4 regions of the Paenibacillus sp. NPDC058177 genome follow, and region 2 is predicted to be linked to each of the others. Evidence: riboswitches for the same ligand, from Rfam matches in the RefSeq annotation. Region 2 holds a riboswitch; each other region holds the start of a gene.
What was found. A riboswitch is a leader RNA that binds a small molecule or an ion and turns the genes downstream of it on or off. The one in region 2 is predicted to bind cyclic di-AMP.

Region 1 (2,200 bases), on a different contig from region 2:
CACCGAGGAAAATAATCCCGTTCGAGAAACCGAGCCGGTCTCCACGAACCATGAACGCATGCGGCATGTATTTGTCTTTGGCAAACATACAGGCGAGCAGCGGGAACGCTGAGTAAGCGGTATTGGCTGCCAGGAACAGAATGACAGCGGTAATCCCTTGAATGAAGAAATACAGCACGCCGCGTCCAAAGGTGGATTCAGTGATCTGGGATACGACGGTAGCTTTCTCGTCGGGCACAATGCCATACCAGTAAGCCAGGACGGTTATACCTGTGAACATAATCCCTAGAATGAGGCCCATGGCCATTAGGGTTTTTGCCGCGTTTTTCTCAGCAGGCGCTTTAAAGTTCGGAATAGCATTGGATACAGCCTCAACCCCGGTCAAAGCCGAACAGCCAGAGCTAAAGGCCTTCAGGAGCAGGAACAAGCTAACATTGGATACGGCAGTCCCGATCTCGGGAACATGGGCATGCGCACCGCCCGTAGCATATTTTATAACCCCTGAAATAATCAAGACAAAAATGGAAATAACAAACAGGTATACAGGAACAGCAATGAAAGATGCGGATTCTGTTACACCGCGTAGATTAAGTATCGTTAGGATGATAATTACGGTAACTGCAATAAGAACGGTATGACCATGCAAGCTTGGAAAAGCCGATGTGATCGCATCTGTCCCTGCTGACGCACTTACGGCAACCGTCAAAATGTAATCCACGAGCAAAGAGCCCCCAGCCAAAAGCCCGGTCGGAACGCCTAGATTGTTCTTAGCTACGATATAAGCACCGCCGCCTTGTGGATAAGCAAAGATCGTCTGCCGGTATGATAAAATCAGAATCGCCAGCAGTCCCAATACGGCAAGTGCAATTGGCAGTGAGTACCAGATCGCAGTGAACCCCGCGGCGACCAGTACAATCAGGATTTGTTCCGTTCCGTAGGCCACAGACGAGAGCGCATCTGAAGACAGAACAGCCAGTGCTTTCACCTTGGATAACTTTTCATGATCGAGTTCGTTGGATTTCATCGGACGCCCGATCAAAAGTCGTTTTACTTTGCTTACCATTGTAGAAACAGTTCCTCTCTTTGTGAGTTGAATCGGTCATACCGTGCGCCGTTTTCACGGGTGGATTTCATAAATGCAGGCACAAAAACAAGCATACGGAAATGATCCGCATGCCTGGGGCATGGTCATTATCCCACTTTTGCTTACGAGGTTAGCTGGCGGATTCGGGCTGTGGTAGCCCTACGGTTCGGCCGTATAGGCCGCTTCCGATTCACCCCTTTGGCATCGTTATGCCAAGATTGGTTCCCCCGTTTTTCCTAGGAAAATTCAGCGCATATTCAACTTCTCACAAGGTCTAATATTAGTCTACAAAGTGCATCCAGTAAAGCGGTGAAAAAAATGAAAAAAGAATGAAAAAACATTCAAAACCCGCAAATTTTATATCGGGAACTGTCCGCTCTTTCATTCTCTTCTATTATCCCTTCGGCCCGTGTTTTTATAACATTTTGACGTTATTTGTGACGAATCAGCAGGGAATATTTTTTGGTTGTACTTGCTTATGCTTCTTCTGTTTCCTGCTCCAGCGGCTTACGGCCGAACCAGAGCAAAACCGTGATCAAGGCAAAGGCGATTAGCGCCATAAAAGGAATCGTGATAAAACCAAAATAATTCAAATAATCTTTGTTGCAAGGAACTCCCACTGTGCAGGGAATAATCTTGCTAAGCGCGGGAATTTTCTGTTCTGCGTAATGATACAGTGAAATGCTTCCCCCGATAATGCTCAGTGGCAGCACATAAGGAATAATGCGCTTGTCTCCCCGGTACGTGGCAATGCCTAGCAGAAATAGCTGGGGATACATAAAAATGCGCTGGAACCAGCAGAGCTTACAGGGCTCATACTTTAGAACCTCACTTAGATAAAGGCTGCCTGCCACGGCCACTACTGACACAAACCAGGCCAGATAAAGAGCGTTACGGCGGCAAAATAGGGAGAATTTACTCATTTCACTTGGCCTCCGCCGCTTTGGCTGCAGTATTCACTTCCGCCGAAATAGCGTCAAAGTTAAACGGCTCTGCGGATTTCACGCCATTAATGAAGATGGTTGGCGTATTATTAACCCCTGCGTCAGAAGCTGTCTTGATGTCACGCTGCAATTCGTCATAATACGTACGTTCCTTGATGTCCTTGCGCAGCAG
Region 2 (2,200 bases):
GTGAACATCATCATCGTAATCACAGCCATTTGCGAGAAATAGGACAAACCAGTCTCTCCGCTGTAATGCTGAAGATTCGTATTTGTCATAAAACTGATTACCGTGTTGAACGTGAGCGTCTGCTCCATATCAGAAATCCCATTTGGATTAAGCGGCAGTCCCCGCTGCACTCGCAGAATGATATAACTAAAGGCTACCAGCACGATATTCGTTAAAATGAAGCTTAGCGCGTATTTCTTCCAGGACATCCCTTCACGCTGCTTCAGCCCTATCAGGCGGTAGATGCCATTCTCTGTACGACCAAACCATCGGTCTGTGCGATTCGGCTCACCCGAAAATACATGATACACATAGGTGCCCACTGGCTTCACCAGAAGCAGCAGGATTAAGATAACTACGACCATTTGCAGAGTGCCCATGAATGTCCCTCCTTAGCAAGACTTCTATTTCTGTTCCCATTCCTCGCGTTAGATGTAGCTAAAATTTCTCCGGGTGAATCAGCGCATAGACCAGATAGATGAACAGCAGCACAGTCACAGCAATAATCACAATCACCGCTCATGCCCCCCTGCATCCCGGACTACACCCGAACACCATTGTACAAATCCATAGAATAAGCCGTACGTAACGGCCAGCGCAGCAATCATATACAGGTCCAGCATTGTTTCCAGCCCCTTTGTTTATCCCTGATCACGGGATGATTTATCCGCCAAAAAAACGGCATCCCCGCTATGGGAATAGATGACATAACTTGCACCCAGTCTTTTATAGACCAATCTGGGATTCAAGGAGGATGTGATGACAAAGATGGGCTGTGTGGTCCAGGCCCGGCACATCTGGATGTAACGGCAGCACAGCGTAAAGCTGCTCTCGAACAGATAGACACGGCTTACTGGAAAAGATGGACGAAACCACGTTTTCTGGTGACGGGTATCTACAAGAATAGTGTTCTCAACTCCCAGTTCCTCTAAACGCTCCTTCTCCTCCTGATTGTTCGTCAACCCTGCTACCGGGATGCCTCTAAATTTTAAAATCTTGATAAAATGCTCTCCGGCTTTTGTCGGTGCGCATACCAGCACATATTCTATCTGATCCGCCATATCTCTTATCTCCTCCTGCTCTAGTACAACAACAAGGAGGCAACGAAAATCTCCGAAAGGATCATGACCTATCGTCATTTTCGGGCACAGCCATCTGTGGCTGTGTCACGTCACCAGACGCTGCCTTACAAGCGTTTTGCTTATAAAAGCACAGCAAAAAACCACAAAGGATTACCTCTGTGGCTCGCTAACGGTCACATTGCACTCATCCTCTCTACATACGCTTACGAGGTTAGCTGTCGGATTCGGGCGGTGAGAGTCGCCCTACCCGTACAGATGCACATTTGACGCATCCATACAGGATTCACCCCATAACCGGCTCCGACTCTCACATCGGCTGCCGATTGTTGGTTCCCCCGCTTTCCTTGACGGAAATTAAGCGGATCAACTATTCGGTTGTGGTTGAAACAGATGTAATCATACTCTCGCGCAGGAATTCTTGTAAAACGTCAAGGATGCCAAAATAATGCATAAAGAAAACCCTTTTCATATCAGGTAGCGCTTTCTTGATGTTCAATCTCTCTATTTCTCCTATTTTCACGTTTTTGTCACGATTATCGAAAATTTTAGGCAGAACAGAATTCTTTTTCTCCAAAGGATGGAATTTCAAGGTTTTCGCCCGTTTTCCGTGTAAATATGAAAAGCGGTGCTTGAGGAAGATAGAGGCCTCATAACGGGCAATAAACATGCTTTTAGTCCCCTTTCTCTCCCTTGGTTGCTGAAATTCCGCGGATAGACGTTACTATGAAAGATTTTCTCTTTTTACAAAAGAAAGCGGTGCGGCGTATGATTCGGATTACGATCACATCATTAGCTAAAAGGAAATGAACAACTATTATTTTGGTACACATCCAGAACTTCTGGATCCGAAGAGCCTGACGCGGGTGTACTTTGGCGTATCGTGTTGTGATGACGGCGGCTATAGTTATTAAATGGGCTACTGCTTCGGGGAGGATTCAAAGTGGACATAGAACAACATCATAAGCTGACACGAATAGAAATCTTTGCTGTCCCTGCTTCCGCGGCTATCCATGGCTCCACAGCCGATTGTGAAAAACCATTGTACATCATCCTGAAGTTATCCTGTCAGAGAGACTGCG
Region 3 (2,200 bases), on a different contig from region 2:
GCGAGCTGAAAATGCCAATCTGTATTCATAATCGGGAGGCCCATGAGGATGTAGTGCGAATTCTTCGCGAGGAGAAGGCTAACGAGGTTGGCGGTGTAATGCATTCCTTCTCGGGTAGCTGGGAAACAGCGAAAATGTGCCTGGATTTGGGATTCCACTTATCCTTCGGAGGACCGATAACGTTCAAGAATGCAAGGGTTCCCAAAGAGGTGCTGGCGCAGACGCCGCTGGACCGTTTATTGATCGAAACAGACTCCCCGTATCTGACGCCACACCCCTTCCGTGGGAAGCGAAATGAGAGCGCTCATGTCAAGTTGGTGGCAGAAGCTGCGGCAGAAATTAAAGGGATAACTTGGGAGGAATTGGCTGAAATTACGTATGCGAACGCACTGGAACGATTTGTCATTGAGTGAAATCGGGAGGAAACACGGTGAAAAATAGAGTATAGCCGATGTATTAAACTTTTTTAACAAAAAAACAGCCGAATATTACAATATTTTAACCATATATTTGCGTAAACGTGGTTGAATCGTCCTTTACAACATGCATCAAAACAGGATATCATCTTTTCAGTGCAGTGAGCTGTTGTTACAGTGACAGCCCACGCTATCATGGATCGTCTCGCTGAGTCTCCGTATGGAGAACGGGGGAACCAATATTGTTTGCCGTATACAGAGCACATCAAGTACAGCTTAGAATGCCGCAGACAGTAGTTGATTTCTTCACGTGGTCTTTGGGGTGAATTTTAGGGCAACCGCCGTGAGCGGGTGACCCGAGATAGGGCGTCTCTCTTTCGTCCGAACCCGACAGCTAACCCCGTAAGCGAAAGTAAGAGAGGAAACCTCGTGCATGAGCCGCGTATTCTGACATCGGAGAAGCCACGAAAGAGTCCTCATAGAACTCTTTTAGGCTTCTTTTATTTTGAATATTGCGCATGTACCCTGCATACTGTTATATAACAGATGTGGGGGGAGCACTATGCCGGGCAGGCGATCCATGAGCAGGAGACGCAAAGGTATTGCAAATAGCGTGTCCTGTGACAATCTCGAATAGTTTCGTCCGAATGATAACAGTCATCTTGGTATACAGCTGACGACGGGGCTATGTAAGGAGGATGGAGAGAATGGGCGTATTCCAACCAGAAGTATCCCATGATTCGCAATCATCCAGCAGGTCTTACGCTTTACGGTGGGAACAAGTGAACTTTCGCGTACTTTCACTTGCCGGCGTGTTATCGATTTTGATCACGCTGATCATTCTGCTGTACGTGCACGGTCAAAGCAGCAAGCAGATCACTTTAGTAATTGACGGGAAAACGCAGTCTCTGGAAACGCGTGAAGCGATTCTCAGTGATGCACTAGCAAAAGAGCAAATTTCGCTGCAGCCGCATGATCAACTATCTATAGGCCTTAGTGATGAAATAAAAGACGGCGACCGTGTCGTGATTAACCGTGCGCAGCCATTCAGTCTTACTGCGGATGGTGCAAAAAAGATTTTTTATACGACCGAGAAAACAATCGGTCAGGCCATCAAGAAGCTGGGTATTGCCCTCGAAGGCCATGATAAGATTTTCCCTTCGCTAGATACCACTATCTCTGCCAATATGGATATCAAGATTGTCCGCATTAACAAACAAACTGTACAACGGACAACGAACTTGCCATATCGAGTCATCAAGACGGCAGACCCCTCCCTTACCAAGGGAACAGTTAGAGTGGCACAGGCGGGCGCACCAGGCGTCATGATCCAGCACATCGAAAAGATTTATCAAGACGGTGAACTGGCTTCCATGCGTATGGTTGGGAAAGAAGTTCAGACGGTGACCAAAGACAAGATTATCGCCGTTGGCACAAAGCCTCTCCCTAAACCTGTTACAGTGGCCCAAACAACAACTTCCAAAACAGCTAATGCTACCATTTCAACAAAAACCAGTGCCAAGAGCAGCAATGTCGCCACTAAATCGGGCGTCAATTTTGAATACAAGAAATTAATCAAGAACGTCTCGATGACTGCTTATTCTTCAGAAGAACCGGGAATTGGAACTCGTACCGCCTCCGGCACACGCGTAACGGAAGGACGTACGATTGCAGTGGACCCTAATGTAATTCCTATCGGTTGGTGGGTATATATCGAAGGCCTTGGCTTCCGCCGTGCAGAAGATACTGGTGGTGCTATCAAAGGCAATAAGGTGGATGTCTAC
Region 4 (2,200 bases), on a different contig from region 2:
GTTCACCCGGGTTGGGTCCGCACTGGACTTGGAGGAGAGAAAGCCTCCTTGGATGAAAGAGAAGGAAGTCTGACCAGTATTAAGTTTGCTACACTGCCAGCCGATGGTCCAACAGGTGGTTTCTATCACCAAGATAAGCAACTGCCTTGGTAATGTCGATTTTAAAGAACGAACTCTCTGTAAAAGCGATTTAAGATTTCTAACTTTCTGTTATTGATTATATGTGCCAATAAAAGACGCTACTACTCCAATTCTTTGGTGTTTGTAGCGTCTTTTTGCTATTCCGAAAATATAACCTACACTAGAGATAGCTGCCTATAAGATTCTGGAAATGAAAATAGTTGTGACAAAATAGCTGATATATCCGCAGTGATTACAAGAATGTTACCAGTTTTTCATCTGCATATTCATGTACACATGCGGGACTGATAGAGGAAGAATTGCTAGAAAAAGCAGGGTCGATCCCCTGAAAAATAAGCGATAAATAGCAGTATAATCTATGAATATGTAGAAAGAATGTAAGAGCAAATAAAGTTGTGAATCTATCAAATGGCATTGACAGGAGGGGGACATCTATACTACTATACAAATAGTTACAAAATATTAATCAATGTTGCCGAATTTCAATCGTTGAAAACGGGGGAACCACATCTGGGTGAATTATTCCTGAAAGCAAGGGAATATAGGGAAACCTTTAACCGAACCCTCAGCTAACTCCGTAGGCATTTGAAGGGAGAATCACGGTCTGAAGAAGTTTATTGTTTCTGTACTTGGAGCCGCTATTCTATTAACTGCAGCACCAGCCGCATTTGCCAGTGACGTTAACGCTAAGATCGACAATGAAGTGAACCAACTCCTTGGTACTCCTTACGTATGGGGAGGCACAACAACAGCGGGTTTTGACTGTTCCGGATTTATTCTATACATATTCAACAAGTTCAATGCGGGAGATCTTCCGCGCACCTCGCAGTCCCAAGCTAAAGCGGGTACAGCTGTCGCTAAAGAAGATCTTCGTGTCGGAGATTTAGTATTTTTCAATACCCTTGGTAACGGAATTTCTCATGCAGGTATTTATATCGGTGATGGTGAGTTCGCTCATTCCTCCAGCAGCAAGGGCGTTCGCATCAGTAAATTGTCGGAATCGTATTATGCTGATCGTTATGTTACCGCACGCCGTGTCGTGAGTGAGACAAGCTATCTGGCCATGACTGGACAGAAATAATTCAGAAAATACATAGAAGGTGTCCCGAATTAGCCAGCTTTCTGGCTGTCCGGGGCACCTTTTGTTTTTAGAGTATGCTAAGAGATTAGCGTAAAATATAGCCGCCGTCCGGGAACAGGGTGCTGCCGGTGGTATATCCGTTCGTCATCAGGTATACAACAGTATGTGCGGCTTCTGCGGCTGTGCCGATCCGGCCGAGCAGGTTGATTTTGGCATAGGCGTTATAGGATTCGTCCCGAACCGCTTGTTCGGCGCCTTCCCAGTTAAATTCTGTGTGAATCGTTCCCGGGGAAATGACATTGACCCGAATAGGAGCCAGCTCCACCGCCAGCGCTTTACCTAGACTTTCGATGGCTCCATTGCAGGCAGCGTAGGAAGCGCCATCTGTGAGCGGTCTTTGCCCAAAGGCACCAGACATCAGTACGACCGAGCCATTGGGGCGCATCTGCGGGGCAGCATATTTTACAGCATTGTATTGCGGCCAGAATTTAGCGTCAAAGCAGCTGCGGGCAACCTCCGCACTTGACGTAATCGGCCCTCTGACATAGCTGGCGCCAGGCGTGAACAGATGATCGAATGGCCCAATTTGCTCGAAAAAGGATTTCAGCTGTTCCTCATCCTTGTTGTCCAAAGTATATATTTCTACGGAGTCTTCGCCCAGTCTTTCCTTTGCTAGTTCCAGTTTGTCCAAGGACCGACCTGCCAGAACGACGGATGCACCTTGTTCCACCGCTTGTTTGGCTGTTGCCAATCCAATCCCGGAGCTTCCTCCTATAATAACGACCCGCTGATTTTGTAGAGTAAGAGTTGACATGATAGGTTGTTCTCCTTTATTCGTTTGTTGGTTTCCATTCTATTATTGGGTAAAATAACGGCGCTGCACAGTACGCACTTTATTCGTACCCGGTACGAAAATTCGTACTATCAGGAGAGACGTGCAATTGAGGGGCGTCACAGGTATGATGGAGAGAACAGGAG

Region 1: another riboswitch for cyclic di-AMP. It lies ahead of ACFVU8_RS04250 (APC family permease); the one in region 2 lies ahead of ACFVU8_RS24080 (hypothetical protein).
Region 3: another riboswitch for cyclic di-AMP. It lies ahead of ACFVU8_RS29395 (resuscitation-promoting factor); the one in region 2 lies ahead of ACFVU8_RS24080 (hypothetical protein).
Region 4: another riboswitch for cyclic di-AMP. It lies ahead of ACFVU8_RS09110 (C40 family peptidase); the one in region 2 lies ahead of ACFVU8_RS24080 (hypothetical protein).

Annotation. Positions count from the first base shown of each region.
Region 1 covers NZ_JBHVVB010000001.1:898,859-901,058, reverse strand. Annotated here, with positions in the region: gene ACFVU8_RS04250 (APC family permease) at 1-1,063, opposite strand, end outside; cyclic di-AMP (ydaO/yuaA leader) riboswitch at 1,189-1,346, opposite strand; gene ACFVU8_RS04245 (disulfide oxidoreductase) at 1,561-2,007, opposite strand; gene ACFVU8_RS04240 (DsbA family protein) at 2,009-2,200, opposite strand, start outside.
Region 2 covers NZ_JBHVVB010000007.1:116,354-118,553, forward strand. Annotated here, with positions in the region: gene kdpA (potassium-transporting ATPase subunit KdpA) at 1-419, opposite strand, end outside; gene kdpF (K(+)-transporting ATPase subunit F) at 478-555, opposite strand; gene ACFVU8_RS24080 (hypothetical protein) at 681-1,100, opposite strand; cyclic di-AMP (ydaO/yuaA leader) riboswitch at 1,306-1,492, opposite strand; gene ACFVU8_RS24085 (hypothetical protein) at 1,489-1,788, opposite strand; gene ACFVU8_RS24090 (hypothetical protein) at 2,062-2,200, shown strand, end outside.
Region 3 covers NZ_JBHVVB010000013.1:47,951-50,150, reverse strand. Annotated here, with positions in the region: gene ACFVU8_RS29400 (TatD family hydrolase) at 1-413, shown strand, start outside; cyclic di-AMP (ydaO/yuaA leader) riboswitch at 613-840, shown strand; gene ACFVU8_RS29395 (resuscitation-promoting factor) at 1,124-2,200, shown strand, end outside.
Region 4 covers NZ_JBHVVB010000001.1:1,920,201-1,922,400, reverse strand. Annotated here, with positions in the region: gene ACFVU8_RS09115 (SDR family oxidoreductase) at 1-153, shown strand, start outside; cyclic di-AMP (ydaO/yuaA leader) riboswitch at 605-741, shown strand; gene ACFVU8_RS09110 (C40 family peptidase) at 746-1,222, shown strand; gene ACFVU8_RS09105 (SDR family oxidoreductase) at 1,308-2,036, opposite strand.